2 regions of the Streptomyces umbrinus genome follow, and region 2 is predicted to be linked to the other one. Evidence: riboswitches for the same ligand, from Rfam matches in the RefSeq annotation. Region 2 holds a riboswitch; the other holds the start of a gene.
What was found. Region 2 has a riboswitch for ZMP and ZTP ahead of QF035_RS21020 (glycine hydroxymethyltransferase). Riboswitches for the same ligand answer to the same signal wherever they lie in the genome.
Positions count from the first base shown of each region.

Region 1 (15,190 bases), 3.4 Mb from region 2:
TGCTGCGACGCATTCGCGCGGGCGGCGGACCCCCACACAGGAGAAGAAGTCGAGATGGGACGCAGAGCCGCACCTCACCTCACCCGCAAGACCGCAAGCGCCGACCAGCCCCCCACAACCGCCAGAGCCCGCGGGAGGCGGGCCGGCGTCACCGTCGCGTGCACGACCGCCCTGCTCACAGGAGCAGCCCTGCTCACGGCCCCCGCGAGCGCGGCCCCGCAACAGGCGGCGGCAGCGTGCGGCGAGGGTTCGTACCAGGCGGAGGCGGTACTGAACGGCGGCACCTGGACCGCCCGGCGCGGCAGCAGTGTCACGTACACCGGTACCGACATGCGGGCCGCGATGCAGGCAGCCGTCAACAGCCTTATGGCGGGGCGCACTTCGAAGGAACGGGTCGTGGTGCGCGGCTCGGGCGCCATCAGCGCCGGCTCCAGGGTCTCCCTGCCGAGCTACACCGTGCTCGACGTGTGCGGCACCATCGCTGTCACCGGTTCGGGCTCCGGCGACCAGGCCCCGGTCTACGCACGCGGCGCCCGGGACATCGAGGTCCAGCATCTGAACCTCACGGGCACCCCGCTGTACGGCATCTTCATGCGCAACGTCACCAACGTCGTGCTCGGCCAGATCGACATGCGCCTCTCCCGCGGTCTCGGCGTACGCATCGACAACCGCGGCGACACCAGCCAGTGGACGCGCAACGTCCGGATCGACAACGTGTACGTCTCCGGGGCGAGCAGCCACGCCGTGGAGACGTACGGGGTCGACGGCATCACCATCGGCACGGTCACCGCGCGCAATGTGGGCGAGTCCGGTCTCCTGCTGAACCAGACCGTCAACGCGACGGTCACGAAGGTCGACGCGGACGGTGCGGGCGCCGGTACGGGTTACGCGGCCTTCCGCATGGCCAACCGCAACGGCCGGATCGGCAGCGGTTACCCGACCAACGTACGGGTCGGCGAGGTCGTCGCGCGCGGTGGCGGCCGGGGCGTCTTCTGCGTCTCCGAGAGCGGCGGCGCGACCATCGACCGCGTGACCATCTCCGACACCGGCAACAACGCGATCCTGATCGAGAACTGCTACAACGTGAACCTCGCCGCCCAGAGCGGCAGTGTCACGGGCGGCGGCGAGATCCGGCTGGCCGCCCGCTCGGAGTTCCCGAACAACTCGGACATCACCGTTCAGAACCTCAGGGTGACCAACTCCTCGATCCGGGAGAGCCCTTGCGGTGACAACACCACGTTCCGCAACAACACCCTGGTCAACAGCACCCAGACCATCTGCTGACGTCCGCCGGGGGCCGCTACGGCAGTCAGTACGGAAGGAGTCGGCCCGAGGGGGTCCTGCGGTCGATCGTCGTGTCGCGCGCGGTGGTCGTGCGGCGGGTGGGACGGATGCGGATCCGGCGGTTCATGGCGGCCTCCTCATTCCTGATGCCACCAGCCTCCGCGCCGCCGCGGCCCCGCACATCGTGCCCATGGAGGCATTCACCCTGGTCCCGTGGCGGCAGTCGCCGGGGACCAGGTACTCCCGGGGAAGGACGTGGGCCCCTACACGCACCCTCCGACCTGCGCACGGCCGTCAGGGGCGGCGCGGCTCCGGGCCCCAGTAGGACGGTCCTCCGCCACGCCACTCGACGAGCGGTGACACCGCGGCCTCGTTCTCGTCGAACTCCAGGCCCGCGCGGCGCAGGAACTCGACGACGTCCAGGAGGTTCACGGCGACGCCGATCGGCTCGCCGTGGACCGTCACACGTCGCCCGCCCTCCTCCTGCGGCGGGTGCACGACCACTACGGGATGTTCCGACATGCCCTCAGCCTCACCCGGACCGCCCCCGCGCGCATCCGGGGCGGCCCGCCCGGCTCCCGGATGCCCAGTCATACGTGAAGGCCCACTCCTGACCCGTACAGAAAGACGTCGGCGTGGGCCTCCCCACGAGGCACACGCCGACGGACCGGGCCGTTCGGTACGCGACGGCTCTACTCGAAGGCCCCGACCAGTCCCATGGCGGGGGCCGCGAGGTCGGTCACCTGGTGGAGCTGCTCCAGCTGGTAGAGGCCGTTCAGCTCATTGAGCTTGTCGAGCTGGTCGGAGACCCTCGGCATCTCGGCCTTGTGCTCCGCGGGAAGGTCGCTCACGGCGAGCGAGTCGAGCATCGCGATGGGGTTCACCTTCCCCGTCTCCGGGGTGGTGGCAGCGGTCGCGGACGGTACGGCAAGGCCCGTGACGCCGACGGCGAGGCCAACGGCGGCGACGATACGTCGTGTTGAGATCATGCCTTCAGCAACGTCGGCAGGCCGCGCACGGACACGGCCGCGCACGGCCCCCCACCCGACAGGCGCATCGGTCCGCCTGCGCTTGCCGTGGCCGCCGCGCCGGAGGAGTCTCAGAGGGAGAGGCCCTCAACGGCCCGCTCCATACCGGGCCGCGGCCTTCGCGAGTGGTCCCACAAGGAGGTCCATCATGGGCACTGCGACAAGCTCCGGCTTCGACACCGAAGCCCTGCGCCGGGGCATCGAAGGCCAGGACGCGTCGGCGCTCCTGTCGCTGTACGCGGACGAAGCGGAGATGCGCGTCGTCGACCGCAACACCCAGCCCAGCCACCCCAAGGTCATGCACGGCCGCGAGCAGATCCGCGAGATGCTCGACGACGTCTACAGCCGCGACATGACACACAAGCTGGAACAGTGTGTGATCCAGGGCGACCAGGTCGCCTTCACCGAGTCCTGTCAGTACGCGGACGGCACCAGGGTGCTCGCGAACTCGATGATGTCGCTGCGCGACGGGAAGATCGTCGACCAGACGGTGCTGCAGGCATGGGACGACACAGAGCAGTAAGGGGTATGCCGAGGGTCCGGATCACGACCCGTGTGACCTGGACCTTTTCGGCTCAGACCCGTCCGGGGCGGCCTCTGCGGCCTCTGCGGCCTCGACCAGCTTCCGGAGCAGGTCGGCGAGTGTCCGCTTCTCTCCTTCTGACAGCACTGAGAGCAGCGCGTTCTCGCCATGTTCTTCGGAGGCCGCGTGCCGCTCGAAGGCGTCGTATCCCGCCGGGGTGAGCCGTACGTGGACCCGGCGGCGGTCGGCCGCGTCGTGCGTACGCGTGATCAGGCCGGCGCCCTCCAGCGGGCCGAGCCGTGCCGACAGCGCGCCCCGGGTCAGCCCGAGCAGATCGGCGAGCCGTGACGGGCTCGTCTCGTAGGGCGGGCCGAGCCTGCGCAGGGTGAGCAGCACCTTGAACTGCCAGTGCTTGAGCCCGTCGGAGTCCAGGGTGTCCCGGCGGGCCTGCGCCGCGTGCCGCGCCAGGATCGCGAGCCGCGCGAAGATCGCCTCCTTGACCGGGTCCATCCAGCCGAGCTCCTTCGACCAGAGCGCGACGTGCCGGTCGACCGAGTCACCCACCTTTTTCCTCCTGACGTCCTGACAACCGCCCGATAGTTTTCTTGTGGATAGTTTTTCTGATTACTACCTTCCTCGCCATGACGAAGACGAGTACGACCCAAGCCGTCCTTCCGGTGGACGAGGTCGTCGCCGCGGCGCGTGAACTTGCCCGGGCCGGACGATGGCAGCGCGCTCTGGCTCTCCTCGACGCGGCCGCAACGGCCGAGCCCCGCGGCCGGGCGGCCCTCGCTCTGGCCGGGGCGGAGGTCGCTCTTGAGCACGACTGGTTCGGCGGTACGGACACCGCGGCCACCCGGATCGCCGCCGCGGACAGGGCGTTGGCCGAACCAACCGCACCGGTCGGCATCTGGGACCTGGACTTCGTACGGCTGCGGCACACGTACTTCCGGCTGCTCCTCGGTGACGGCACGTTCCGGTTCGGGCCCGCGGGCAAGGATCCCGTCGAGCTGGCGGAGCTGCGGCGGCGTGCGCAGGAGCTGTGCGAGCGGGCGGCCGACGATGTGCGCCGGGGGTGGGCGCGGATGTACCTCGGCCTGATCGTCGACAACCTCTTCGCCGAGCGTGAGGCGGCGCCCGCGCACTACGAACTCGCCCTGAGCGCCGGGGAGTCGGGCGACGACCTGCTCGCCCGTGAGGCGCTGCGGCATCTCGGCGACCACGACCACGACGACCTCGACCACGCGCGGGCACGCGAGCGCTGGACCCGGGCGACCGCTCTCGGCGCCCGGGCGGGGAACGTCCCCGGCACCCTCTCCCAGCAGCTTCTCCTGGCCGTTCTGGCCCGCGACCACGGCGACGAGGCGGGAGCCGCGGCCCTCGCGACCGAGGTGGCGCGCTGGGCGGCGGCCATCGGCGCCGTACGCATCGAGGCGCAGGCGACCGGGTTCCTGGCAGGCGTGGACCCGACGTCCGGGCCGGAGGAGGATTCCTGACCCTCGGCTGAGCAGAACCGTTCAATTCCGCTGCGGTACAGCGCGCCCCTCAAGGGGCGCGGGGCTGTGACATCTGCGGCTCCGCCGCGTGGGCGCGACCAGCCACCGACGGCCCGCAGACGAGAACCACACCCCAGCGGAGCGTAGGGTGATGGCAGGCCGTGACTGGCGCTGAGGTGGAGTACCACCGGGGAGCGGCCCGACGCACACGTCTTCGCCGCGCGCCTGGGCATCTTCTACGACGCTCAGGAGCGGCTCATGCCCCAGGCCCAGCTGATGGACGGCACCGGTCTCGCCCGGCGGATCACCGACGAGACGGCCAAGCGGGCGGCCAGCCTCACCGAACGCACGGGGGTGGCGCCCTGTCTGGCCACCGTGCTGGTGGGTGAGGACCCCGCCTCCGTCACGTACGTACGCATGAAGCAGAACCGTTCCCGCAAGACGGGTATCGAGTCGCGGCACGTGGCTCTGTCCGCCGGGACCACGACGGCCGAGCTGATCGGCACGCTCACCGAGTTGTCCGCCGACCCGACCGTGCACGGCATCCTGTTGCAGCACCCGATGGGTCATCACATCGACGAGCGCGCGGCGTTCGAGGCGATCGCTCCGGAGAAGGACGTCGACGGGGTCACACTGGCGTCCTTCTCGGCGATGAGCTTCGGTCTGCCGGGCTTCGCGTCGTGCACGCCCGGCGGGATCATGCGGCTTCTGGACGAGTACGACGTCGACCCGGCCGGTAAGCGGGCCGTCGTGGTCGGTCGCAGCGCGATCCTCGGCAAGCCGGTGGGGATGCTGCTGCTCGGCCGCGACGCCACGGTGACGTACTGCCACTCGCGCACGGCCGATCTGTCGTCGGTCGTGCGGGAGGCCGACATCGTGGTGGCCGCGGTGGGGCGGCCCCGGCTGATCCGCGGCGAGGACATCAAGCCGGGCGCGGTCGTCGTCGACGCCGGCTACAACCCCGGCAACATCGGCGACGTCGACTTCGACAGCGCACGGGAGCAGGCCTCGCTGATCACTCCCGTGCCGGGCGGGGTCGGTCCGATGACGATCGCCACGCTGCTGGCCCAGACCGTCGAGGCGGCCACGCGGCAGACCGGTGCCTGATCAGCGAATCCACGCGCTGTAGTCCATGACGTCACCCACCTCGAGTCCGTACTCGGGGTCGGCGGCCGTGGCGGTGCTCTCCAGGCCGAGGACGGCACCGGTGACCGGATCCATGATCAGCATCTGCCGGGCCCCGGTGGCGTCGTACACGTACGCCTGACCGCTCCGGCCCAGGCGATCGGTCACCTGGCCGACGGGCCGCAGTCCGCCGGCGTCCGCGAGGACTCGGGCGAGTGCCGCGTCCTCACGGGGGCCGAGGGTCCAGGTGTCGAGCAACAGCCGTGTGGCGTCGAGCAGTTCGCGCGTGGTCAGCGGGGTGTCGGTGTGCTGCGCCTCCTGCAGATAGGCGCGCAGCCGCTCGGCGTCGTGCGGGGGCGGCGACTCGGGCGGGGCGTCGCTCCAGCTCGGCGGAAAGGTCTGATCGCTGATGACGTGACCGTCGTCGACGAGGTCCGGATCGCCGTCCGCGTCGGACAGCACCGGCCGGCCCGGGTGGCGCGGGTCGGTCGCGACGACCAGTTCCGTGTGGCTGTCGTCCGCGTTCCAGCGCACGATGCGCTCCACGGGGAGCGTGATCGGAGGCTTGTCCTCCGACATGCCCATGCTCCACGACTGCACATGCGTGCCCTTGCGCAGACCGGACGAACCGTCCGCCGCCGCCCCGTCGGCCCGCTCGGCCAGCCGGTCCAGCGGTACCGGCGTGGAGTCGGCCCGGACGACCAGCGGGCGCGGCGCAGCCACCGCGGGGGTGGTGCTCGGGCCCGCGAGGAGGATCGTGAGGGAGGTCACGGCGACGGCCGCGGTCGTCGCTAGGGCCCACACGAGACGCGTACGGCGGGGGCGGGGGCCTCGCAGAAGCCGGCCGAGGCTGTTGCGGCCGAGCCGGAAGCGCCCTGGCCCCGGGCTCTCGTCGGCCGCCGGTCCCATGAGCCGGCTGAGGCGGCGCTCGGCCTCGTGGCCCAGCGGTCCATCGCCGAAGCGGGGGTCGCCGGACGGCACCGGGTTGGCGCGGCGCAGCAGTTCGAGTTCGTCAGCCATGGCGCTGCTCCTTCGGGGTGTCGCGGCGAGGCGTCGTGGGACCGGCGGCCACGGCGGTCCGCATGCTGTCGATCTCGGCTCTGAGCCGACGGCGGGCGCGGTGCAGCCGCATCGCCGCCGCCCTGTTGCCGCAGCCGAGGGCCACGGCGACCTCGTCGATGCCGAGTTCCTCCCAGGTGGTGAGCCGCAGAACCTCCTGATCGGCGGGGGCAAGGCGGGCCAGCGCGTCGTGCACCCAGGCGCCGGGCTGCTCCGAGTCGGGGCTGTCCACGATCTGCCGGCCGTGCGCGGTCTCGTCGTGACCGAGCTTGTCGACGAGTCGCCGGCGGCGTCCGTAGCCGCGTACCGCGTTGGACAGGCAGTTGCGTGCCACGCCGTACAGCCAGGGAAGGGGGGACGCGGGCAGGTCGGACCGGCGCCGCCAGGCGACGGCGAAGACCTCCGCCACCACTTCCTCGACTTCGCTCGTCCGGCCGTCCAGTCGCCGCGCAACGTACCGGCTGACCGCCCAGTAGTGCTCGCGATAGGCAGCGGCGAAGGTCTCGTCGTTGCTCATGTTCCGTAGGTGTCCGGCAATCCCTCGATCGTCACACCTGAATGCGGTGATCCTTGTCGCTCCGCTCAAGTGTGACGCCGGGACAGGCCTCGGACACAGGCGGGGTATGGAGAGCAACACTGTCACCGCGGCGCTCGCGCCCCCGCGTGCGGGCCGTCGCCCGGGCCTCGCCGCCGTCCGCTGGCTGACCACCACTGACCACAAGACGATCGGTACGTTGTACCTGGTCACCTCGTTCGCGTTCTTCTGCATCGGCGGCGTGATGGCGCTGTTCATGCGCGCCGAACTGGCCCGTCCCGGCACGCAGATCATGTCGAACGAGCAGTTCAACCAGGCGTTCACGATGCACGGCACGATCATGCTGCTGATGTTCGCGACGCCGCTGTTCGCCGGTTTCACCAACTGGATCATGCCGCTGCAGATCGGCGCGCCCGACGTGGCGTTCCCCCGGCTGAACATGTTCGCCTACTGGCTGTACCTGTTCGGCTCGCTGATCGCGGTCGGCGGGTTCCTCACCCCGCAGGGGGCGGCCGACTTCGGCTGGTTCGCCTACAGCCCGCTCTCCGACGCGGTCCGCTCGCCGGGCATCGGCGCCGACATGTGGATCATGGGTCTGGCGTTCTCCGGCTTCGGCACCATCCTGGGCGCGGTCAACTTCATCACCACCATCATCTGCATGCGCGCCCCGGGCATGACCATGTTCCGCATGCCGATCTTCGTGTGGAACGTGCTGCTCACCGCGGTCCTCGTGCTGCTCGCCTTCCCCGTCCTGGCCGCCGCGCTGTTCGCGCTGGAGGCGGATCGGAAATTCGGCGCACACATCTTCGATGCCGCCAACGGCGGAGCGTTGCTGTGGCAGCACCTGTTCTGGTTCTTCGGGCATCCAGAGGTGTACATCATCGCGCTGCCGTTCTTCGGCATCATCAGTGAGGTCATCCCGGTCTTCTCCCGCAAGCCGATGTTCGGCTACATGGGATTGATCGGCGCGACCATCGCCATCGCCGGCCTGTCGGTGACGGTGTGGGCCCACCACATGTACGTCACCGGCGGTGTGCTGCTGCCGTTCTTCTCCTTCATGACGTTCCTCATCGCCGTGCCAACGGGTGTGAAGTTCTTCAACTGGATCGGCACGATGTGGAAGGGATCGTTGTCCTTCGAGACCCCGATGCTGTGGGCGACGGGCTTCCTGATCACCTTCACCTTCGGTGGTCTGACCGGTGTCATCCTGGCCTCGCCGCCGATGGACTTCCACGTCTCCGACAGCTACTTCGTGGTGGCGCACTTCCACTACGTGGTGTTCGGCACGGTCGTGTTCGCGATGTTCTCCGGCTTCCACTTCTGGTGGCCGAAGTTCACCGGCAAGATGCTCGACGAACGCCTCGGCAAGATCACCTTCTGGACGCTGTTCATCGGCTTCCACGGCACCTTCCTCGTCCAGCACTGGCTGGGCACGAACGGTATGCAGCGCCGGATTCCCGACTATCTGGCCGTGGAAGGACTGACGGTCCTGAACACGGTGTCCAGCATCTTCTCCTTCGTCCTCGGGCTGTCCCTGCTGCCGTTCTTCTACAACGTGTGGAAGACGGCGAAGTACGGCGAGAAGGTCGAGGTCGACGACCCGTGGGGTTACGGCCGTTCGCTGGAGTGGGCGACCTCCTGTCCTCCGCCGCGGCACAACTTCGTCGTCCTGCCGCGGATCCGTTCCGAATCCCCGGCGTTCGACCTGCACCATCCCGAAATCAGTGCCGTGGCCGGGCAGTTGCCTGTGCCGGAGAGGGTTCTGCGGTGACGGCGATGGACGAACGGCCGGTCGATGCGGGGGTGTTGATCAACGAGTTGGAGGGTCATCTGCTGATCGAGGCGACCCTGGGTGAAGGGCGGGCCGAAGCGGGCCGTTTCAGCCGGCAGTTCGGGTGGCTCACCGACAGTCAGCGGGTCGAGGTCGAGGAGCGGTTCGCGGAGGTGTACGTGGCGCTGGCGGGGGTTTCGTGGCAGCGGACGGTTCAGCGGGGTGCTGAGTTGCGGGGTGAGTATGAGGAGGCGTATCGGGTGTTGCGTCGACGGGTGCTCTCGGTGTGGCTGTTCGGGATGGCGCTCATCAGCGGGGCCGGCGTCCTGATTGTGTCGCTCGCCCGGCAATGACAACCAAGCCTGTTGTTCGATGGCTGCGGGCCGTCAGTGGCTGGTCGCGCAGTTCCCCGCGCCCCTGAAGGGCGCTCCTCTCCGCCAGGAAGTCCTCCCAGGTTCGCTTGCCGATCGTCGTGTCCGTGAGGGAGAGGTTGTTGCCTGCGCGGTAGGCGCGGCCTGCCTTTCCTGGCATGCGGACTGGGAGCATGAGGCGGCGCTTGCCGTGGGCCTTCAGGTAGGTGGTGAGCAGGTCGGCCAGGGCGTGGACCGTCGGGCCGGTCAGGTCGGGGACCAGGCCGGCCGGCTTGCCGAGGGTCAGTTCCACGAGTCGGGCGGCCACGTCGCGGGAGTCGACCGGCTGGAAGCGGAGTCCGCCCGGGACCGGGATCACGGGCAGCTTCGTCATCCCTTGCGCCATCTTCAGGACCAGGTCATGGAACTGGGCGGCCCGCAGTGTCGTCCACGGCAGGCCGGAGTCGGCCACGGCACGCTCGGCGCCCAGCTTGGCCCGGAAGTAGCCCAGCGGGACCGCGTCCGCGCCGGTGACAGAGATGTACACCAGGTGCCGTACTCCTGCGCGCGATGCGGCCCGCACGAGGTTGCGGGTCGCCTCGTCGTCGCCCTTGGGGCCGCCCGCGAGGTGGAGAACGGTCTCGACTCCGGCCAGCGCGGCCTCGATGCCCTCACCCTTGAGCAGGTCGGCGGTCACGTGCTCGACGCCGTCACCGGTTGCGCGGCCGTGCCTGCTGAGGACCCGCACGTCGTGGCCGGCCTCCCGCAGAAGGGGGACGACGTGGCTGCCCAGGGTGCCCGTACCGCCGGTGACCAGGATGGGAGTCGTCATGGTTCCTCCGTAAATCGCTCGGCCCGGGAGTCCGGCTCCCGGTACCTTCGGCTGGGTTTTCGTGGATCTACTGCCATGACCCCGGCCGACGAAGGAATGTGACACGTGAGCGAGCTCGACTGGCTGACCGAGGGTTTCGAGGAACACCGGCCCCGTCTGCACGCGATGGCGTACCGGATGCTCGGTTCCGCGAGTGAGGCCGACGACGCTCTTCAGGACGCCTGGCTGCGGGTGGGGCGCGCCGACACCGACGGCGTGGAGAACATCGGCGGGTGGCTGACGACCGTGGTGGCGCGGGTGTGCCTCAACATGCTGCGCTCGAGGGAGCACCGGCGTGAGGAGTCGCTCGAAGCGCAGGTGACCGTTCCGGCGCGTGGTCAGGACGATGGGCGCGATCCCGAGGAGGAGGCTCTGCTGGCCGACTCGGTCGGGGTGGCCCTGCTGGTCGTGCTGGACACGCTGTCCCCTGCCGAGCGCCTCTCCTTCGTCCTGCACGACATGTTCGCCGTGCCCTTCGACGAGATCGGCCCGATGCTGGAGCGTTCTCCGGCCGCCGTGAGACAGCTCGCGAGCCGTGCCAGGCGCCGGGTCAAGGGTGCCTCACCGCTGCCCGAGGCCGATCTGGCCCGTCGGCGCCGTGTCGTGGACGCCTTCCTGGCCGCCACCCGCGGCGGGAACTTCGACGCCCTGGTCGCCCTGCTCCATCCGGACGTGGTGCTGCACGCCGACAGGTCGGTCGTCCCGACGCCCGAGCCCGTCGTGGTGAACGGTGCGCACCCGGTCGCCAAGGGCGCGATGGCCGCCACGGGCCGGGCCCGGTTCACCGGTCCCGCGCTGGTGAACGGTTCGGTCGGACTCGCGATGGCTCCGCACGGGCGGCTCTTCCTGGTGCTCGCCTTCACGATCACGGACGACCTGATCACCGGGATCGATGTCGTGGCGGACCCCGACCGCCTCGACGAACTGGAGCTCGCGGTGCTCGACGGCTGACGGCGGTACGGCGCGTCGGCGTGCGGACCCTATGACCCGTACGGCACGCGCCGCCATACTGACCGTCGTGCGAGTAGCGATCATGACGGCGGGGTCGCGGGGCGACGCCGCGCCGTACACAGGACTTGGGCACGGGCTGGCACGGGGCGGGCACGAGGTCACCGTGGTGACGCACGCGTGCTTCGAACCGCTGGTGGCAGCCGCCGGGGTGGGCTTTCATCCACTGCCCGTGGATCCGCGGGCCGAACTGGAGTCCGTACGCGGGCTCGCGCTGCATCGCAGCGTCACCGGGATCGGGAAGCTGGCCCGGGTCGTCGAGATGGCCAGGTCGTTGGTGGGGCGGATGGCCGACGATCTGGTGGCCGCCGCCGAGGCCGCCGATGTGCTGCTGTTGTCGAGTTCGCTGGGGCCTCTCGGTCACGCCATCGCCGAGGGGCACGCGCTGCCGAGCATGGGCGTCTATCTCCAACCCCTGGCGCCCACGGGGGAGTTCGCTCCTCCGGTGATCGGCACCCGCTCCCTTGGTCCGGCCGGGAACCGGCTCGCGGGGCGGGCCGTCAATGTCGCCGTCGAGCGCATCTTCGCTGACACCACTCGGTCGCTGCGGGCCCGGCTCGGGCTGCCGCCGCTCGGTTCGCGTGCCGCCCGGCGTGCCCGTGAGCGGCAGAACTGGCCGGTCCAGCACGGCTTCAGCCCGCTGGTGGTGCCCCGGCCGCTTGACTGGCGGCCCGGTCTGGGCATCGCCGGGTACTGGTGGCCTCACGACCGCGAAGTCCAACTCCCGGACGGACTGCGGGACTTCCTGGACGCCGGGACCCCTCCGGTCTACTTCGGTCTCGGCAGCGCGACCGTGCCGAATCCCGAGCGGTTGAGCGAGGAGGTCGTACGAGCCCTGCGGGCGGCCGGGGTGCGTGGTGTCGTGCAGCGGGGCTGGGCCGGGCTGGAGGCCGGCGGGGACGACATGTTCACCGTGGACGAGGTCCCGCACTCGGCGCTGTTCCCGAGGATGGCCGCGGTGATCCACCACGCGGGTGCGGGCACGACCGCGGCCGCGCTGCGGGCCGGGGTGCCGGCCGTGCCCGTACCGATCCAGTTCGACGAGGCGTTCTGGGCCGCCCGGCTCGTCGCGCTCGGGGTGGCTCCGGAGGCCGTTCCGCTGCGCAGGCTCGATGCCGAGGCGCTCGGCGGTGCCGTGGCGCGTGCCGTCACCGAGCCCGTGTACGCCCGCCGCGCGAAGGCGCTGGCCGGCCGGCTCCGGGACGAGGACGGGGTGGGCCCCGTCCTCGCCGCCGTGGACCGGCTGGCCGCGGGAAACTGAAGCACCGTGAGCCGCCGGCACCCTGCCCGCAGGTCGGAGCACCGCGGCTCCCGGCGACAGCGCCGCGCCCCCTGGCTAGGGCCCCTACGCCACGGTGACGTGCACCGTCATCTCGTCGGCCCCGGGTGTGCCCACCGTCTCGATCGTGACCCCGGTCCAGGTGCCCTGGGGCAGGTTCAGCGCCGGAGCCGTCTTCTCGCCGACCGTGGTGTTGTCCTTGAACGGGTACAGGTCGTCGCTGTCACCGCGGTTGCCCCGGCCGAACATCCGGGAGAGGTCGCCGCGGCCGTCCGCCTGGAGGAGTTCGATGGCCAGGTTCTGTTCGTCGTTGACGTTGTCGATCGATTCGTCGACGACGTAGACGGCGATCCCCTCGTCGGGCAGGAAGGCGTCCTGGCCGCGACGGCGACGGTACTCGACGAGTATGTACTGGCTGTCGGACATGGTCGCGGGGTTCTGGATGAACACCGCTTCGCCGTCCTCGGCGGCGGGCCGCAGCCTGATGTCCCGGGTGGTCTTGTTCACCACCTGGGGCTCGATCCAGCCGTGGAACATACGCAGCATGGCGGTCGGGAAGACCGGGGTCAGACCGCCGTTGCCCCATGAACCGCCCGCCATCAGGCAGTAGTTGCCGAGTCCGGCCGAGCGGGTCAGCTGCTGCTGCCCGGTGTCGTAGTAGTCGGCCCAGCGCGCCGCGAGGTGGCCCCACTCGTGGGCGCAGACGCCGACGGCACTGTCCTCGGGGACGGTCAGGAAGGTGCGCGCGGACAGACCCGGACCGACGTCGACGCCGCCGGGGATCGTCCACTTGAGGCTCCACAGGTCGCCGCGCTGGGTCGTCTGCTCGGCGCCGCGTCCGGCGTGGATGACGAACAGGGCGGTGACGACTCCTTCGTCGAGTGCGTCGAAGGAGGTGAAGTCGACTCCGGCGTCCCGGGCCGCCAGTACGGCGTCACGCGCCAACCCCTGTGAGTTGCGCGGGAAGTTGGCGTTCATGCCGGAGTTGCCGTCGGCGTAGAAGGAGAGCGGCTGCGGCATCCGGAACCAGCCGTGCACCGCGCCCTGGACATCGATGCCGGTGCTCGGTGACGTGTCGAAGGCGCTGACGTCGCGGTAGAACGAGCGCATGCTGCCGGTCGGGAACTCGTCGAGGCCGAAGAGCATGCTGTCGTAGTGGCCGGGGCCGTGGTCGACCTCGTGCGGCTGGTCGGGAAAGTCGACTAGCAGCACCAACGTCCGGATCGTTCCCCGGAGTTGGGACGGCGGCCGGGTGATGAGCTGCTTGTCGGTGCTGGGGCCCGGGTCGAGGGCTCCGTCGTCGAGGCCGACGAGGTTCTCGCCCCGCCGTCCCGCGCGCCAGACGGTGTAGTACTCCTCGAACGTCATGTTCCCTGGCAGGCGGCGTTGCTTGAGCAGTTCGAGATAGCGGGCGTACAACTGCGCCAGGGCCTGGGGCGACAGCGGTACCGGGCAGGCGGCGGAACAGTCGTGGACTGGTCGTACAGGGCTGAGCGTATGACGCATCAGGCACCCCCTTCAGGGGACGAACCCCTCTTGCCGGACACGGAGAATCCAGAAAAATCCGGCCATGCGAAGGCCGTACACCTTCTCATAGTTGGGGCCGAGATTACTGTCAATGTGCAGTCGTACAGCGGAACTTGGGCGTGCCGAAACGGAACTCTCCGGTCCCCCGACCGGGCCGTGCCCTCGGCCCGGATCTACGAGCCCTCCGAACGCCATCCCGCCGGGCGCAGGATCCCCAGGAGCAACCCCACGAGTTCGTCCACCACCTCGTCGAGGCTCGCGTCGACCCAACCCGAACTCCAGTCGTGCAGCAGGCCGTTGACGCTGCCGATGAACGCCGCGGCGGCGATCCGGTAATCGCGGGGGACCGCCTCGCCCCGGACCGCGGCGGCCGTGGCCTCGGCGCAGACGAAGTCGATCCAGCGGGAACGACGGGCCAGCCGTTGCCGTTCGAGCCGTGGGCTGACGCCGATGATCTCGACGAAGGTGATGCGCAGGCGGCGCGGATCGCCGGTGACGTTGGCGGCGTAGGCGCGGAAGGCTGCCGTGGCGCGTCCCTCGATCGGCAGTCCGTCCGCCTCGGCGAGGCCGGTCAGGGCGGCCTCCTCGGCCCAGTCGTTGACCTGGAGGTGGAGAGCGGCCAGTACGTCTTCGAGGGTGCGGAACTCCTCGTAGAACTGGCGGGTGGACAGGCCGGCGGCCTCGCTCAGGGCGGAGACGGTCGTGGCGCGGTAACCGGGGGCGTCCCCGAACAGCTGGAGTCCGGCGTCCAGGAATCTCCGGCGACGCTCGGACTTCCGCTCCTCGGCGGTCTTGCCGCCGTAACGACCGGTCGGCGTTCGAAGCCTGCCCGCCATTGACCCTCCCTGATCGACCCGACGGCCAATTTTGTCCTGTCCGGAGTCTTGTGGTGAGCGGGCCCCGCTCCTTACTTTCCAGTAAGTCCAATCTGAACGTACGCGTTTTCAGATTCTCCGCCTTGTCATGCTCCCCACACATAGGAGAGATCGGTCATGTCTGCCTTCAGAGCCCGGCACGCCGTGTCCATCGCGGCCGCCCTCGTCCTGGCCGTCACCGCGCCGGCCACCGTGTCCGCCGCACCGAACGCCTCCGCGGATCTGCGAGAGGTGATGTTCGTCGGCAACAACTGGGAGGGCACCGCCGACGTCATCAAGTCCACGGGCGACTTCGCGAAGGTCGGCCGGATCAACGTCATCCCGGACAAGGACGCGCGGATGGCGGAGATCAACGCCGACCCGATCAAGTGGATCGCCTTCATGACCATCCGCAACAGCGTGGGCGAGGGTCACGACCAGTTCGTCGACGACATGTACTCCACCCCCGACGGCAGGTCG
Region 1 covers NZ_JAUSZI010000002.1:1,410,627-1,425,816, forward strand. Annotated here, with positions in the region: gene QF035_RS07045 (hypothetical protein) at 55-1,284, shown strand; gene QF035_RS07050 (hypothetical protein) at 1,579-1,806, opposite strand; gene QF035_RS07055 (hypothetical protein) at 1,977-2,273, opposite strand; gene QF035_RS07060 (nuclear transport factor 2 family protein) at 2,461-2,835, shown strand; gene QF035_RS07065 (MarR family winged helix-turn-helix transcriptional regulator) at 2,857-3,399, opposite strand; gene QF035_RS07070 (hypothetical protein) at 3,477-4,331, shown strand; ZMP/ZTP riboswitch at 4,483-4,569, shown strand; gene QF035_RS07075 (bifunctional 5,10-methylenetetrahydrofolate dehydrogenase/5,10-methenyltetrahydrofolate cyclohydrolase) at 4,590-5,438, shown strand; gene QF035_RS07080 (CU044_5270 family protein) at 5,439-6,476, opposite strand; gene QF035_RS07085 (RNA polymerase sigma factor) at 6,469-7,032, opposite strand; gene ctaD (aa3-type cytochrome oxidase subunit I) at 7,139-8,821, shown strand; gene QF035_RS07095 (hypothetical protein) at 8,827-9,174, shown strand; gene QF035_RS07100 (SDR family oxidoreductase) at 9,131-10,003, opposite strand; gene QF035_RS07105 (sigma-70 family RNA polymerase sigma factor) at 10,109-10,993, shown strand; gene QF035_RS07110 (glycosyltransferase) at 11,076-12,311, shown strand; gene QF035_RS07115 (M6 family metalloprotease domain-containing protein) at 12,396-13,835, opposite strand; gene QF035_RS07120 (TetR/AcrR family transcriptional regulator) at 14,030-14,692, opposite strand; gene QF035_RS07125 (YncE family protein) at 14,849-15,190, shown strand, end outside.
Region 1: it holds a riboswitch for ZMP and ZTP, as region 2 does, so the genes downstream of both, QF035_RS07075 (bifunctional 5,10-methylenetetrahydrofolate dehydrogenase/5,10-methenyltetrahydrofolate cyclohydrolase) here and QF035_RS21020 (glycine hydroxymethyltransferase) in region 2, are expected to answer to the same signal.

Region 2 (15,190 bases):
GGCCAGCGACTGGGTCATCGACAACCGCGACAGCCACCCGCTGTTCCTCTACTTCTTCGGGTACGTCTCCAACGCGGTCGTCCTCTCCGTACGCGCCGTCTACCTCGTTTTGCTCGCCGCCGGCTGGGCGGGCGTCACGGCCGCGGCGGCACTGGTCGCCTGGCGGGTCGCGGGGGTACGGCTGGCGCTCGGCACGGGCGCCGCGTTCCTGGCCTGCGGGCTGCTCGGCATGTGGATCCCCACCATGCAGACGCTCGCACTCATGGTGGTCGCGGTCCTCGCGTCCGTCGTGCTCGGCGTGCTCCTCGGCCTCGCGGCCGGGCTCTCCGACCGTACGTACCGCGCGCTGCGCCCCGTACTCGACACCATGCAGGTGTTCCCTGCCTACGCGTACCTCCTGCCGGTCGTCCTCGTCTTCGGCATGGGTGTCCCGGCCGCGGTGCTGGCCACCGTCGTGTACGCGGCCCCGCCCATGGCCCGGCTCACCGCGCTCGGTCTGCGCGGCGCCGACGCCGGGGTGATGGAGGCCGTCGAGTCCCTGGGCACCACGGCCCGGCAGCGGCTCCTCACGGCCCGTATCCCGCTCGCCCGCAAGGAACTCCTCCTCGGCCTCAACCAGACGATCATGATGGCCCTGTCCATGGCCGTCATCGCGTCCGTCATCGGCGCGGCCGGCCTCGGTGACCGCGTCTACCAGGCGCTCGCCTCGGTCGACGTGGGCGCGGCGCTCGCGGCCGGCATCCCGATCGTGCTGCTCGCGGTCGTCCTCGACCGGGTGACGGGAGCGGCGGGATCCGTGACTTCGGCGGCATCCACGGGCGTCGGGCCCGGCGAGCCCAGGTCCCGCTGGACCGGCTGGGCCTACGCGGCTGTCGCGGCGGTGGCCGTCGCGGTCGCCGGACGCCTCACCGACCGCCTGGACTGGCCCGAGGCCTGGCTCGTGAACATCGCCGAGCCCGTCAACAGGGCCGTCGACTGGATGACGGACCACCTCTACTCCGGCGTCCCCTACGTGGGCGGCACCGCCGACTGGGCGGGCCACTTCACCACCTGGGTCCTGGACCCGATGAGGGACGGCCTGCAGTGGCTGCCCTGGTGGTCGGTCCTGCTGATCGTCGCCGCGCTCGCCTGGCTGATCGGCACCTGGCGCACCGCGGTCACCGCCGTCCTCGCGATGGCCGCGATCGGTGTGCTCGGAGTGTGGGGTCCGTCCCTCGACACGCTGTCGCAGGTCCTCGCGGCCGTGGCCGTCACCCTGGTCCTGGGCTTCGCGACCGGCATCGCGGCTGCCAGGAGCGAGCGCTGCGAACGTGTGCTGCGCCCCTTCCTGGACGTCTTCCAGACGATGCCGCAGTTCGTGTACCTCATCCCCGTCGTCGCGCTTTTCGGCGTGGGCCGCGCCCCGGCGGTCGCCGCCGCGGTCGTCTACGCCCTGCCCGCCGTCGTCCGCATCACCACACAGGGCCTGCGCCAGGTCGACCCGGCGGCCATGGAGTCCTCGCGCTCGATGGGCGCGACGGGCTGGCAGCAACTGCGCCAGGTCCAGCTGCCGTTGGCCCGTCCCGCACTGCTGCTCGCGCTCAACCAGGGCGTCGTCCTCGTCCTCGCCGTCGTCATCATCGGCGGTCTGGTCGGCGGTGGCGCACTCGGCTACGACGTCGTGTTCGGGCTCGCCCAGGGCGACTTGGCCACGGGCCTGGTGGCCGGCGCGGCGATCGTCTGCCTCGGCCTGATGCTCGACCGGGTGACCCAGCCGACGGACCGCCGCACGAAGAAGGGAGCCTGAGATGCGTACGCGTATGAGTCGTACGGGTCGTATGAGTCGTATGAGTCGTGCGGCCGGTGGTACGCGCATGACCGGTACGCGCATGACGGGCGCTCTGGCCGCCGGCTGCTCCCTGCTGGTGCTGACGACGGCCGGCTGCGGAGCCGCCGACATGACCAAGCAGGCCTCGCCCTTCGCCAACGCGCAGGGGGCCAGGACGGTGACCCTGTCCGTGCAGTCGTGGGTCGGCGCACAGGCCAACGTGGCCGTCGCGCAGTACCTGTTGGAGCACGAGCTGGGCTATCGCGTCGACACCGTCCAGGTCGACGAGGTCCCCGCGTGGGACGCGCTCAGCCAGGGCCGGGTCGACGCGATCCTGGAGGACTGGGGCCACCCCGAGCAGGAACAGCGGTACGTCAAGGACAAGAAGACGATCGTGAACGGCGGCGGCCTCGGCGTCACCGGGCACATCGGCTGGTTCGTACCGACGTACTTCGCGAAGCAGCACCCCGACGTGACCAACTGGAAGAACCTGAACAAGTACGCCGACCAGCTCCGCACCCCCGAGAGCGGCGGCAAGGGGCAGTTGCTCGACGGCTCACCCTCCTACGTCACGAACGACAAGGCGCTGGTGAAGAACCTGGACCTCGACCTCCAGGTGGTGTTCGCCGGTTCGGAGGCGGCCCAGATCACCCAGATGCGCCAGTTCGCCAAGGAGAAGAAGCCGTTCCTGACCTACTGGTACTCACCCCAGTGGCTCTTCAAGAAGGTCCCCATGACGGAGGTGAAGCTGCCCGCCTACAAGGAGGGCTGCGACGCCGACCCGGAGAAGGTCGCCTGCGCCTATCCGCACACCCCGCTGCAGAAGTACCTGAACACGGACTTCGCGGAGAGCGGCGGCAAGGCGGCGGCCTTCCTGAAGAAGTTCAAGTGGACGACCGAGGACCAGAACGAGGTCTCCCTGATGATCGCCGACCAGAAGCTGACGCCCGAGGAGGCGGCGCGGAAGTGGGCCGAGGGCCATGAGTCCACGTGGAAGGCGTGGCTGCCGAGCTAGCCCACCGCCGTACGGGCCGTCCGAGCGGCCTCCCTGTACGGGTGCCGGGTGTCTCCCTGACGAGGGCACCCGGCACTCCTGTGTGCTGTGCCGCTACTCGTACGGCTACGCGTCCGTACTGCTACTTGTACTGCCCGGCCGTGTAGTGGCCGGCCACGAGACGGCAGGTCACGCCGAAGCGGTTCCAGGCGTTGATCACCGTGATGGCGGCGATGAGCTGGGTCAGCTCGGCCTCGTCGAAGTGGCGGGCGGCGGTCTCGTACACCTCGTCCGGCACGAAGCCGTCCGTCAGGACCGTCACGGCCTCGGTGAGCGCGAGCGCGGCGAGTTCTTTCTCCGTGTAGAAGTGCCGTGACTCCTCCCACGCGCTGAGCTGGACGATCCGCTCGACGCTCTCGCCCGCCGCGAACGCGTCCTTCGTGTGCATGTCGAGGCAGAACGCGCAGTGGTTGAGCTGCGACGCGCGGATCTTCACCAGCTCCAGCAGCACCGGGTCGACGCCCTTCCGGGCGGCCGCGTCCAGCCTGACCATGGCCTTGTAGACCTCGGGGGCGAACTCGGTCCACTGGAGCCGGGGGGTGTGCTCGGGGGCGAGCGGGGTGTCCTGCGGGATGTCGGTGGCGGTGTCTGCGGTGGCCTCGGTGGCGGTGGTGTTCGTCGTCATGATCATGAGCCTACGTTTCGAGTAGCCCAGGAGTATGGTCCATTTCCATGGTGAAATCCTGGGCCACTTTCGGGGTGGATCTGCATGTCGACGTGACGGGCACCGGCTCCGGCCTGCGCAAAGGCCTGACGGACGCGCTGCGGGCCGCGGTGCGAGGCGGACGGCTCGCGCCCGGGACCCGGCTGCCGTCGTCACGCTCCCTCGCGGCCGATCTGGGCATCGCGCGCAACACCGTCGCCGACGCGTACGCCGACCTCGTGGCCGAGGGCTGGCTCACCGCCCGCCAGGGCTCCGGCACGCGGGTCGCCGAGCGTGCGGTGGTGGCACCGGCCTCCGCCCCGCCCCGGCCGCGTACGCCCGGCGGCCCGGCGTACGACCTCGTCCCCGGCACCCCCGACCTCGCCTCCTTCCCGCGCGCCGAGTGGCTCAAGGCATCCCGCCGGGCCCTCGCGGCGGCCCCGTACGACGCTCTCGGATACGGGGACCCGCGCGGCCGCGTCGAACTGCGCACCGCGCTCGCGGGCTACCTCGCCCGGGCCCGCGGCGTACGCGCCGACCCCGAACGCATCCTCATCTGCTCCGGGTTCGCACACGGCCTGATGCTGCTCGGCGCGGTGCTGCGACAGCGGGGCGCGGGGGCGCTGGCGATGGAGTCGTACGGACTCGACGTGCACTGGAAGCTGGTGGAGCGGGCGGGCCTGCGTTCGGTGAACCTGCCGTTCGACGAACTGGGCACACGGACCGAGGAGTTGACCGGGGGAGGGCCTGGCGGGAGCGGGGATGGAAGTGGGAGCTGGGATGGAAATGGGGGCGGGCCTGGGAGCGGCAGGGGGAGTGGCGGCGGGCTGGGGAGCCGGGGCAGGGCTGGGAGCGGGGGCAAGGGCGGGGCCGGTGGTGTGGCGGCGGTGCTGCTGACTCCCGCCCATCAGTTCCCCATGGGCGTGCCTCTGCACCCCGACCGACGTGCCGCGGTCGTCGACTGGGCGCGGCGGACGGGCGGGCTGATCCTGGAGGACGACTACGACGGGGAGTTCCGCTACGACCGGCAGCCGGTGGGCGCGCTCCAGGGCCTCGACCCGGACCACGTGGTGTACATGGGCACCGCCAGCAAGGCCCTGGCCCCCGGCCTGCGCCTGGGCTGGCTGGTCCTGCCGCCGGCCCTGGCGGCCGAGGTCACGGCGGCGAAGGGCGGCGCGGACTGGTCGTGCGGTGTCCTGGACCAGTTGACCCTGGCGGAGTTCATCACATCGGGCGCGTACGACCGCCATGTGCGCGCCTCGCGCCTTCGTTACCGCCGTCGCCGCGACCACCTCGTCTCGGCCCTGGCCGCCCACGCGCCCTCGGTGACGGCGACCGGTATCGCGGCCGGCTTCCACGCGGTACTCCAACTCCCGCCCGGCACCGAGCAGTCGGTCGTCCGCGCGGCGGTCTGGCAGGGCCTGGCGGTCCACGGCCTGACCCGCTACCGCCACCCGTCCGCCACGGCCCCACCCCTGGACGCACTGGTCGTGGGGTACGGAACGCCGACGGACAGCGGATGGCCGGGAACACTGGAGGCCCTGGTCAGGGCGCTGCCCTAGCGCTGCCGGGCGGTGCGCCGCGCGAGGCGCGGCCCCGCGCGGAACGGAACCGGCCTGTGGAGCCCTATGGCGCAACCGACTCCGACTCGGCCACCTCCACGGGCGCCTCCCCGAAGCGCGCGAGCGCCAGCGCCCCGGCCACCGCCACGGCGAAACCGAGCACGGCCAGCCAGGCCAGCCCCTCCCGCGTACGGTCACCCAGCCACACCACCCCCACCACGGCGGGCCCGATGGTCTCGCCGATGACCAGCCCCGCCGTGGCCGTCGTCACCGAGCCCCGCTGGAGCGCCGACGTGAGAAGCAGGAACGCCGCGCCTCCGCCCAGCAGCAGGGCGTACGTCGCCGGGTTGGTGAAGAGCGCCGAGGGAGTGAGGCCGTCGATGAGCCGGACCGCCACCTCGACCACCCCGAACCCGAACCCGGCACCCAGTCCCAGTGCGAGCGCCCGCCCCCGGTCGGGCAGCCGTCCGGCCAGTGCGCCGAGGAGCAGTACGACCACGGCGGTGCCGAGCATCGCGTACTTGAGCGCGGTGGACCCGGCCTTGTCCCCCTCCTCCCCGGACGCGAGCCCGAGCATCGCGAGCCCCGCGCACACCACCGCGACCGCGCCCCATTCGAGCCCGCTCAGCCGCACATGGAGCAGCCATGCGGCGACCACCGCCGTCACGGCGAGGCTCGCGGCGAGCGCCGCCCCCACCGTGTAGATCGGGAGCGACCGCAGGGCCGCGATCTGCAGGACGAACCCGACCCCGTCGAGCGCGAGCCCGGCGAGGTACCGCCACTCGCGCAGCGCGCGCCACAACAAGGCGGCGTCCACACCGGAAGCCCCGTCGGACGATCCACCGGTGGATCCCCCGGTGGATCCGCCGGTGGATCCGCCCGAGGAACCGCCCGGGGAGCCGGGGCTCTCCGGGCCGCGTGCGGCCGCCCGCGCCGCGATCGCCTGCAACACCGTCGCCGTGCCGAAGCACACCGCCGCGCCAAGGGCACACACCATTCCAAAGAGCACAAAGCGACTCTAGGGGAGGGAGAGTTCGGGAGAGCCGTTTGTACAACCCGCTCACCTGATCTTTAACCTGTCCGGGGCCGGACGAGCGAGCCGGCCATGGACGAGCCCGCCGGACGGGCCCAACGGGGGAGAGAACATGGCGGACCAGCGCAGGAAACTGCGTTCGAGCACGGTCGTACTCGGCGGGATGGGCGTCCTCGCCGCGGCCCTCACCTCGTGCGGTTCCGACCCGGACCGTCGCTGCGTGGACCGCGACAGCTACGAGTACGACGGCTACAAGATCGTCGCCGACAAGAACTGCAAGTCGGGCTCCACCTCCACCTCGTCGGGCAAGAACCGCGGCGGCGGCCGGACCGGCGCGGTCGACGCCGCCTGGTACTACGACGCCGACGTCAGCGCCGGTTACGCCGACTACGGCACCTTCAGCCGCAGCGAGGCCGTGGACCGGGACGGCTTCGGCTGCTCCGGCTCGGGCAGCGGCGGCGGCTGACCCCGGGGAAGTCGGGAGAACCCAGCAACTCCGAGGAACCGGACCGCCGTCATGGAACGCCGCACCACGACCCCCCGCCCCGGCTGGCAGCAGACCGTCGAGGAACAGGGCCTCATCTACCCCCTCACGCGCTACCCGGACGACTCCCTGCGCCCGTACTGGGACGAGTCCGCGTACTACGTCTTCTCCCTCCCCGAGGTCGAGGCCCTGGAGGAGGCCGTCGAGGAACTCCACACGATGTGCCTGGCGGCCGCCGAACACATCGTCACCGAGAACCGCTTCGCCGACCTCGGCATCACCGACCAGCGAGTGACCGAGGCAGTCGCCGAGGCCTGGCACCGCCGCGCCGAACTCCCGTCCCTGTACGGCCGTTTCGACCTCCGCCACGACGGCACCGGCCCGGCGAAGCTCCTGGAGTACAACGCCGACACCCCGACCTCACTCGTCGAGGCCGCCAGCCCCCAGTGGTTCTGGATGGAGGAACGCTTCCCCGGCGCCGACCAGTGGAACTCCCTCCACGAACGCCTCGTCGACGCCTGGAAGAAACAGTCCGCCCTCCTCCCGCCGGGCAGCCCCCTCTACTTCGCGCACTCCGCCGCCGACGAGCTCGGCGAGGACCTGATGACCGTCGCCTATCTGAAGGAGACCGCCGAACAGGCCGGCCTCGACACCTCCTGGATCGCCATGGAGGAGATCGGCTGGGACCGCCTCTCCGGCCGCTTCGTCGACAAGCAACTCCGCTTCATCCGCAGTTGCTTCAAGCTCTATCCGTGGGAATGGCTCACCACCGACCGCTTCGCCCCGCACGTCCTCGCCACCCTCGACAACGGCGGCGGCACGGGGACCACGATGTGGGTCGAGCCGGCCTGGAAGATGCTGCTCAGCAACAAGGCCCTCCTCGCGATCCTCTGGGAGCTGTACCCGGACCACCCCAACCTCCTTCCGGCCTTCCTCGACGGCCCACGCGAACTGGCCATCACCCGCGGATACGTGGCCAAGCCCCTGCTCGGTCGCGAGGGCGCCGGAGTCACGGTCCACGAACCGGGCTCCGCTCCCGTCGTCCACGAAGAACCCTGCTGCTACCAGGAGTTGGCGCCCCTCCCGTCCTTCGACGGCAACCGCGTCGTCCTCGGAGCCTGGGTCGTCGAGAACGAGTCGGCGGGCCTCGGCATCCGCGAGTCCTCCGGCCTCATCACGGACGAGTACGCCCGCTTCCTGCCACACGTGATCCTGTGATCCCCGCGTCGGGCCGGGCGCCCTCGGGCCCGGCGAGGACGATCACACCCCCAGTACGCCCCGCAGCTGAGCGAGCCCCCAGTCAAGGTCCTCCTTACTGATCACCAGCGGCGGCGCGATCCGGACCGTGGACCCATGGGTGTCCTTGACCAGGACACCCCGGTCCATCAGCTTCTCGGAGATCTCCCGGCCCGTCCCGTACACCGGGTCGATGTCGATCCCCGCCCAGAGCCCGCGCCCCCGCACCTGAGTGATCAGGCCCGAACCGGTCAACTGCCCCAGCTCCCGGCGCAGATGCTCGCCCAGCTCGGTGGCCCGCCGCTGGTACTCGCCCGATCGCAGCATCGCGATCACCTCCAGCGCCACCGCACAGGCCAGCGGATTCCCGCCGAACGTCGACCCGTGTTCACCCGGCCGGAACACCCCGAGCACCTCGCTCGACGACACCACCGCCGACACCGGCACGACCCCGCCCCCGAGCGCCTTGCCCAGCACATACATGTCCGGCACGACCCCCTCGTGCTCACACGCGAAGGTCCGCCCCGTCCGCCCGAGGCCCGACTGGATCTCGTCGGCCACGAACAGCACGTTCCGCTCCCGCGTCAGCTCCCGTACGCCCGCGAGATAACCGGCCGGCGGCACCAGCACCCCCGCCTCGCCCTGAATGGGCTCCAGCAGCACGGCCACCGTGTTCTCCGTGACCGCCGCGCGCATCGCCGTCAGATCCCCGTACGGCACGATCTCGAAGCCCGGTGTGTACGGACCGAAGTCCGCCCGCGCCTCGGAATCCGTGGAGAAGCTGATGATCGTCGTCGTACGCCCGTGGAAGTTGTTGCCCGCCACGACGACCTTCGCCATCCCCTCGGGCACGCCCTTGACCCGGTACCCCCACTTTCGGGCGGTCTTCACGGCCGACTCGACCGCCTCCGCGCCCGTGTTCATCGGCAGCACCATCTCCATGCCGCACAACTCGGCCAGCCGCGCGCAGAACTCGGCGAACCGGTCGTGATGGAACGCCCGCGACGTCAACGTCACCCGCTCCAACTGCGCCTTCGCCGCCTCGATCAGCCGCCGGTTGCCATGACCGAAATTCAGCGCCGAATACCCCGCCAGCAGATCCAGATAACGGCGCCCCTCGACATCCGTCATCCAGGCCCCGTCCGCCGTCGCCACGACGACCGGAAGCGGGTGATAGGTGGGCGCGCTGTGCGCTTCGGCCGAGGCGATCAGTTCTTCGGTGGTGCTCACGGGGTCTCCGTTTCCGGCCGCACGAGGGCTCGTGACCTGCTACTTTTCCCGCTGCTGTTCCCGGGTCCCGGCCCGGCTCCCTTCCGGACGTCCGAGTGCGTGTGGCCCCTTTCCTATCGTCGCTCGCATGGTGGACGGGGCGGTATCGATCATGCGGCTACCGCCGCGTGGCCGGCGTACCGGCGCGCCCGGTACGCTGATCCACGGGCCGTGACTGGCGCGCTGGGATGGGACCGACCATCGGGGAGCGGCCCATGAACCGTGTGCCGTGCGCCTGGGCCGAACCGTGAACGCCGAACGCCCACGTCCGGAGGCCGTCATGCCAGAGCCCCTTTCCAACGAATCCACCGCCTTCCGCAGCGCCCTCGAAGTGATCCGCGCCGTCGAGCCCCGCGTCGCCGACGCCATCGGGCAGGAAATCGCCGACCAGCGCGAGATGCTCAAGCTGATCGCCTCCGAGAACTACGCCTCCCCGGCCACCCTCCTTGCGATGGGCAACTGGTTCAGCGACAAGTACGCCGAAGGCACCGTCGGCCGCCGCTTCTACGCCGGCTGCCGCAACGTGGACACCGTCGAAGCCCTCGCCGCCGAGCACGCCCGCGAACTCTTCGGCGCCGAGCACGCCTACGCCCAGCCGCACTCCGGCATCGACGCCAACCTCGTCGCCTTCTGGGCCGTCCTCGCCGCCCGCGTCGAGGCCCCCGCCCTCCAGAAGGCCGGCGTCCGCAACGTCAACGACCTCTCCGACGCCGACTGGGCCGAACTGCGCCAGGCCTTCGGCAACCAGCGCATGCTCGGCATGTCCCTGGACGCCGGCGGCCACCTCACCCACGGCTTCCGCCCGAACATCTCCGGCAAGATGTTCGACCAGCGCTCCTACGGCACCGACCCCGCCACCGGCCTCATCGACTACGAGGCCCTGCGCACCTCCGCCCGTGAGTTCAAGCCCCTCATCATCGTTGCCGGCTACTCCGCCTACCCCCGTCTCGTGAACTTCCGGATCATGCGGGAGATCGCCGACGAGGTCGGCGCCACGCTGATGGTCGACATGGCGCACTTCGCGGGCCTCGTCGCCGGCAAGGTCCTCACCGGCGACTTCGACCCGGTGCCGCACGCCCAGATCGTCACCACGACCACCCACAAGTCGCTGCGCGGCCCGCGCGGCGGCATGGTCCTGTGCGACTCCTCCCTCGCCGACCAGGTCGACCGCGGCTGCCCGATGGTCCTCGGCGGCCCCCTCCCGCACGTGATGGCCGCCAAGGCGGTCGCACTCGCCGAGGCCCGCCGCCCCGAGTTCCGCGACTACGCCCAGGCTGTCGTCGACAACGCCCGCGCTCTCGCCGAGGGCCTGATGCGACGCGGCGCCACGCTGGTCACCGGAGGCACCGACAACCACCTCAACCTCATCGACGTCGCCTCCTCCTACGGCCTCACCGGCCGCCAGGCCGAGTCCGCCCTGCTGGACTCGGGCATCGTCACCAACCGCAACGCCATCCCCGCCGACCCGAACGGCGCCTGGTACACCTCCGGCATCCGTATCGGCACCCCCGCGCTGACCACCCGTGGCCTCGGCGCCACCGAGATGGACGAGATCGCCGGCCTCATCGACCGCGTCCTCGCCACCACGGAGCCCGGCACCACCGCCAAGGGCGCCCCTTCCAAGGCCCAGCACATCCTGGACCCGAAGATCGCCGACGAGATCTCCCACCGGGCGACCGACCTCCTGACCGGCTTCCCGCTCTACCCGGAGATCGACCTCGGCTGAGGCTTCAGCCGAGACCGCGGGCGTAGGCGCGGGCGCCGAGACCGAGAACCGACCTCCGGTCTCGGCCGGAACCGCCTCACCAGCCGAACCAGCGGATTCGTAGGTCGATTCACAAGTCGGCTCACAAGTCGATCAACTCCTGTCGTGACTCCCGCGGCGGCCCAGGCTCACGCCCGGCCGCCGCGCGGCGTATCAGCAGGGTGCCGCCGGAGCCGAGGGCGAGGCCCGCCGCGAGTCCGGCTATCGCCCCATCCCGGGCTGCCCGGGGGATCGACCGCACCGCCCGCCGCGCGCCCCGGACCGAACAACTCCTTTCCCTCCAACTGGTCGTAGACCGACCGCGGTGCCCGATGCCAGCGGATGTCGTCGTCGTTCACGTCGACCGCCGGGTCACTCCGTATCCAGGGTGTGCCGTCGCCCGCGAGGAACAACTGGTCCTGGCGCCCCATGTAGATGTCGCCCCCGGGCGCACTGTCCGTCTCGGGCCAGCCGCCCACGCCGGTCGTCCCCCAGATCACGGTGGCCCGCACGGCGGGGAAGTCGCCCTCCAGCCAGTCCTGCGGAACCTTCTCCGTGTCCGTGGCCGACGGCCCCAACAGTCGCCAGAGCCGCGCGAAGTACGGATCCCCGGAGCGCACGCTCGTCGTCCGCCCGCTGCCGTCACCCGCCACGACCACTGCCAGGTTGGGAACGTCGGGATCCGGCGCCGATGCCGATGCCGACGCTGGGGCCGCGGACGGCACCGCCGCATACGCCCGAGGCGCCCCGAGCCCGGGGAGACCCACAACGACGAGCGCGGCCATGACGCACACGATTCCGCCAGGCGCCCCGCCGCCGAGCCACCCACCCGGGCTCTCTCCTACCCGCCCGCTCGGACTCGCTTCTACCCGCCAGACCTGAAGGCGACGGGCCGCACCCAAGCCCTGGGCACTCGTTCCCCGGGGCCGTAGGCCCCAGATCCGTAGGCCCCAGATCCGCAGCCCCGGGAGCAGCATGCCCCGGACCTCCGTTCCCTCGATCCGCCGGCCACGGGCCGCCCCCGTTCTTCGGTGCCGCAAACCGAGGGCCACCCCCACGCGCCCGACCCCCACCTTCATGAGCCCAGCCTCACGGCTTCCCCCTCATAAGCCCTGCCCACCACAACTCCCCCTCCTCACAAGGCCCCTCCTCCGGCAGGCCCCCTCAGACACCCCATCCGGAAGCCCCTCTCGGACGCCCTTCTCAAAGCCCTTCGCAGAAGCCCCTTTCAGACATCCCTCAGCTCCTGCCGAGGACCCGCCTCCCGCACCCGAACCCGCCGACGGCCCAACTCCCGCACTCCCGGCAACCGCCCGACGAACGGCCGCAGCCCCAGGGCCAGCACGGCCCCCGTAACCAGCCCAGGAATCGCCCACCACCAGTCGGTGTCATCGTCCGCTGCTGCGGCGGCCGCAGACGTTCCGGACTGCTCCGTGGACCCGGCCTCGGGTGCGGACCCGGCAGCGGCACCCTCCGCCGTCTCCCAGGGCGCCGGATAGATTGCGCCCGCGCCGGACGACGACTCACCCATCACGCCGAGCTTCTTCAACAGCGCGCGCACTGCCGTCGGTTGCTCGGCCTTGTGCCAGTAGCCGTTCATGGACTTCGGAACGTCGGCCGCCGTGTGTATCCAGACGTCCTTGGTGCGTGGTGTCTCCAGATAGACGCGGTCGACCCGCCAGGGCGAGACGTCATGGATCATCCAGGTGACATTGATCTGCCGACCGCTGCCCACGCCCAGACCGGGCGGCTCCTCGCGGGTGCCGCTGCCCGGCTGTCCGAGGAGGCGCTCCAACTCCCCGTAGTCCTCCTTCGAGTTGTAGAGCGCTGCGCTCTGGCCGCTCTCCGGCGAGACCACCAGCACACTCGTCGGACCGCCGGCTGTCGCCGTGGGCGCGCACAGCACCACCAGTCCGAGAGCCATCGCCCAGCCCGAGACCGCCGCCCAACCCCGGCTCCCCGTCACCCGTGCACGAACCCTGCGCATCGCGACACCCCCCAATCGGCCCCGGTGCGGTCCGCCCGCACCCGCGTGTCACTTCTGGTACACCGCTCGACCCACCGGGGTTCCCACTCGGCGCCGACCAAAATTTCGAGAAATCAGCGCCGCGCCAGGCCGCCGCCCCGCCCCGGTCCGGCTGGGCCCCGCCCCACATCGCCCAGCCCAGCCCCGCCCTCGTCAACAGGCCCGCTAGCCCAGCGACTTCGCGATCTCCACCGCTCGCGCCCTCGAAGCCACACCCTCCAGCCGGAGCGTCAGGTCGCCCCCGTGCACCCACAGCAGCGTGGGTCCCGCGGTCCGGGTGGAGTGGGTGAACTCCCCGTTCCCGTCCATCAGCCAGAGGCGCAGGAGATGAGGGTCGGGGAACCACAGCGCCGTACGCTCGACGAAGTCCGCGTCCTTGCCGAGCGGCACATACTCCGGCTGCTTCCGCACGAACTTGGTGAAGCCGGGACTCAGCACCGCCGGATACTCGTCCAGCCGGACCGTGCGCCCCTGCTCGCGCCAGCACAGGGTGATCAGGAACCGCCCCTTCGGCTCGCGGGTCACCGTCACCGCCTCCGGGGTCCCCAGGGCAGGGGGCGTGAGGGGCGCGAAGCCCGCCCGCCGCTCGGCCTCGGCGAGGGTGAGGGACGGGCCGCCGCAGCCGGGCACCTGGGCCCCGTGCGAAGGCGTCGCCGACGGGTCGTACCGCACCTCCACCCCGCCGAAGTCGAACCACTCGACGACCGCGGCGCGCACCGGAGGCGTGAGCACGAGGACCGTCAGCAGACCGCACAGCCCCGCGGCCAGCGCGCGCCGACGCGCCCGGGCCCAGCGGCGCACCGCCCTCAGCCGCTCCGCGAGGCCCGGGGGCTCGGCCACCGGGACCGGTACGTGCTCGGCGAGTATCTGCTCCAGCACCCGCTCGACCATCGACTCACCGCCCGCCGCGCCGGGCCGGTCCAGCGACCGCCCCAGCGCCCGCAGCTCCTCGGGCAACCGGGAGACACCCGGCCCGTGCCCATCCCCCTGCCCAGGTCCAGGTCCAGGCGCATGCCCGCGCCCGTCCCCGCCCCCGTGCCGGCTCTCACGCCGGCCCCGGTCACCGAAGGACGACCCCGGGCCTCCCACCTCGTACGACTCGTCCGAGTCACTCACGCTCATCACCTCCTCCCCGCGCCTTCCGACCTCTCAGGCCGTCCCGGCCGTCCCGGCCGTCCCGGCACTCCGAACCCCCCGAACCCCCCGAGCCCGCCGAACCCTCCCGCGGTTCGAACTCCGGCAGCAGTCTGCCGAGCTTCCGCAGGGCGCGGCTGAGCCGGGATTTCACCGTCCCCCGCGGCCAGCCCAGGGCCTGGGCGGTCTCCGACTCGTCCATCTCCAGCAGATAGCGGTAGGTGACGACCAGGCGGTGGTCCTCGCCCAGTCCCTCCAGGGCGGTCAGCAGGGCCGTCCGGCGCTCGACCTCCAGGGCCGCGGCCGCCGGATCCGCCGATTCCGGTATCAGCGGCTCGGCCTCCACGAGGGCCGCCTCACGGCCGGCCAGCGTCCGCTGGCGCACCGCCGTCCGCACTGTGTTCCTCGTCTCATTGGCGACGATCGAGAGCAGCCATGGCTTGAACGCCGCGCCGTCCCGAAAGCGCCCCAAGGAGCAGTAGGCCTTGAAGAAGGCCTGCTGCACCACGTCCTCCGCGTCCGCACCCGCCCCCAGTGCCGCGGCCGCCCTGAGCGCGAGGCCCGTATGGGCACGCACCAGCTCCGCATACGCCTCCGGCTCTCCGGCGCGCACGCGTGCGATCACCGCGGCCTCATCGACGATGCGGCCCCCCTCCCGCGTCCTCACGCTCTTGTTACACCGCCGGAGGCAGATCGGTTCCCACCCGTGTCACATCTGTTTCCGACCAGTTCCGGAACGGCCCCTGACACCTGAGAGAATGGTGAGCATGGCCTCTGATCGTCCCCGTGTGCTTTCTGGAATCCAGCCCACCGCAGGCTCGTTCCACCTCGGCAACTACCTCGGCGCCGTCCGCCAGTGGGTGGCCCTGCAGGAGTCCCACGACGCGTTCTACATGGTCGTCGACCTGCACGCGATCACCATTCCGCAGGACCCCGCGGACCTCCGCGCCAACACCCGGCTCGCCACCGCCCAGCTGCTGGCCGCCGGTCTCGACCCGGAGCGCTGCACGCTCTTCGTCCAGAGCCATGTCCCCGAGCACGCACAGCTCGCCTGGGTCATGAACTGCCTCACCGGCTTCGGCGAGGCCTCCCGCATGACCCAGTTCAAGGACAAGTCCGCCAAGCAGGGTGCCGAGCGCGCCTCGGTCGGCCTCTTCACGTACCCGATCCTGCAGGTCGCGGACATCCTGCTGTACCA
Region 2 covers NZ_JAUSZI010000002.1:4,812,092-4,827,281, reverse strand. Annotated here, with positions in the region: gene QF035_RS21060 (ABC transporter permease) at 1-1,786, shown strand, start outside; gene QF035_RS21055 (ABC transporter substrate-binding protein) at 1,854-2,822, shown strand; gene QF035_RS21050 (carboxymuconolactone decarboxylase family protein) at 2,944-3,486, opposite strand; gene QF035_RS21045 (aminotransferase-like domain-containing protein) at 3,534-5,066, shown strand; gene QF035_RS21040 (hypothetical protein) at 5,131-6,063, opposite strand; gene QF035_RS21035 (hypothetical protein) at 6,212-6,565, shown strand; gene QF035_RS21030 (glutathionylspermidine synthase family protein) at 6,617-7,801, shown strand; gene rocD (ornithine--oxo-acid transaminase) at 7,844-9,049, opposite strand; ZMP/ZTP riboswitch at 9,250-9,336, shown strand; gene QF035_RS21020 (glycine hydroxymethyltransferase) at 9,369-10,814, shown strand; gene QF035_RS21015 (hypothetical protein) at 10,982-11,617, opposite strand; gene QF035_RS21010 (hypothetical protein) at 12,061-12,819, opposite strand; gene QF035_RS21005 (hypothetical protein) at 13,024-13,980, opposite strand; gene QF035_RS21000 (RNA polymerase sigma factor) at 13,967-14,659, opposite strand; gene trpS (tryptophan--tRNA ligase) at 14,760-15,190, shown strand, end outside.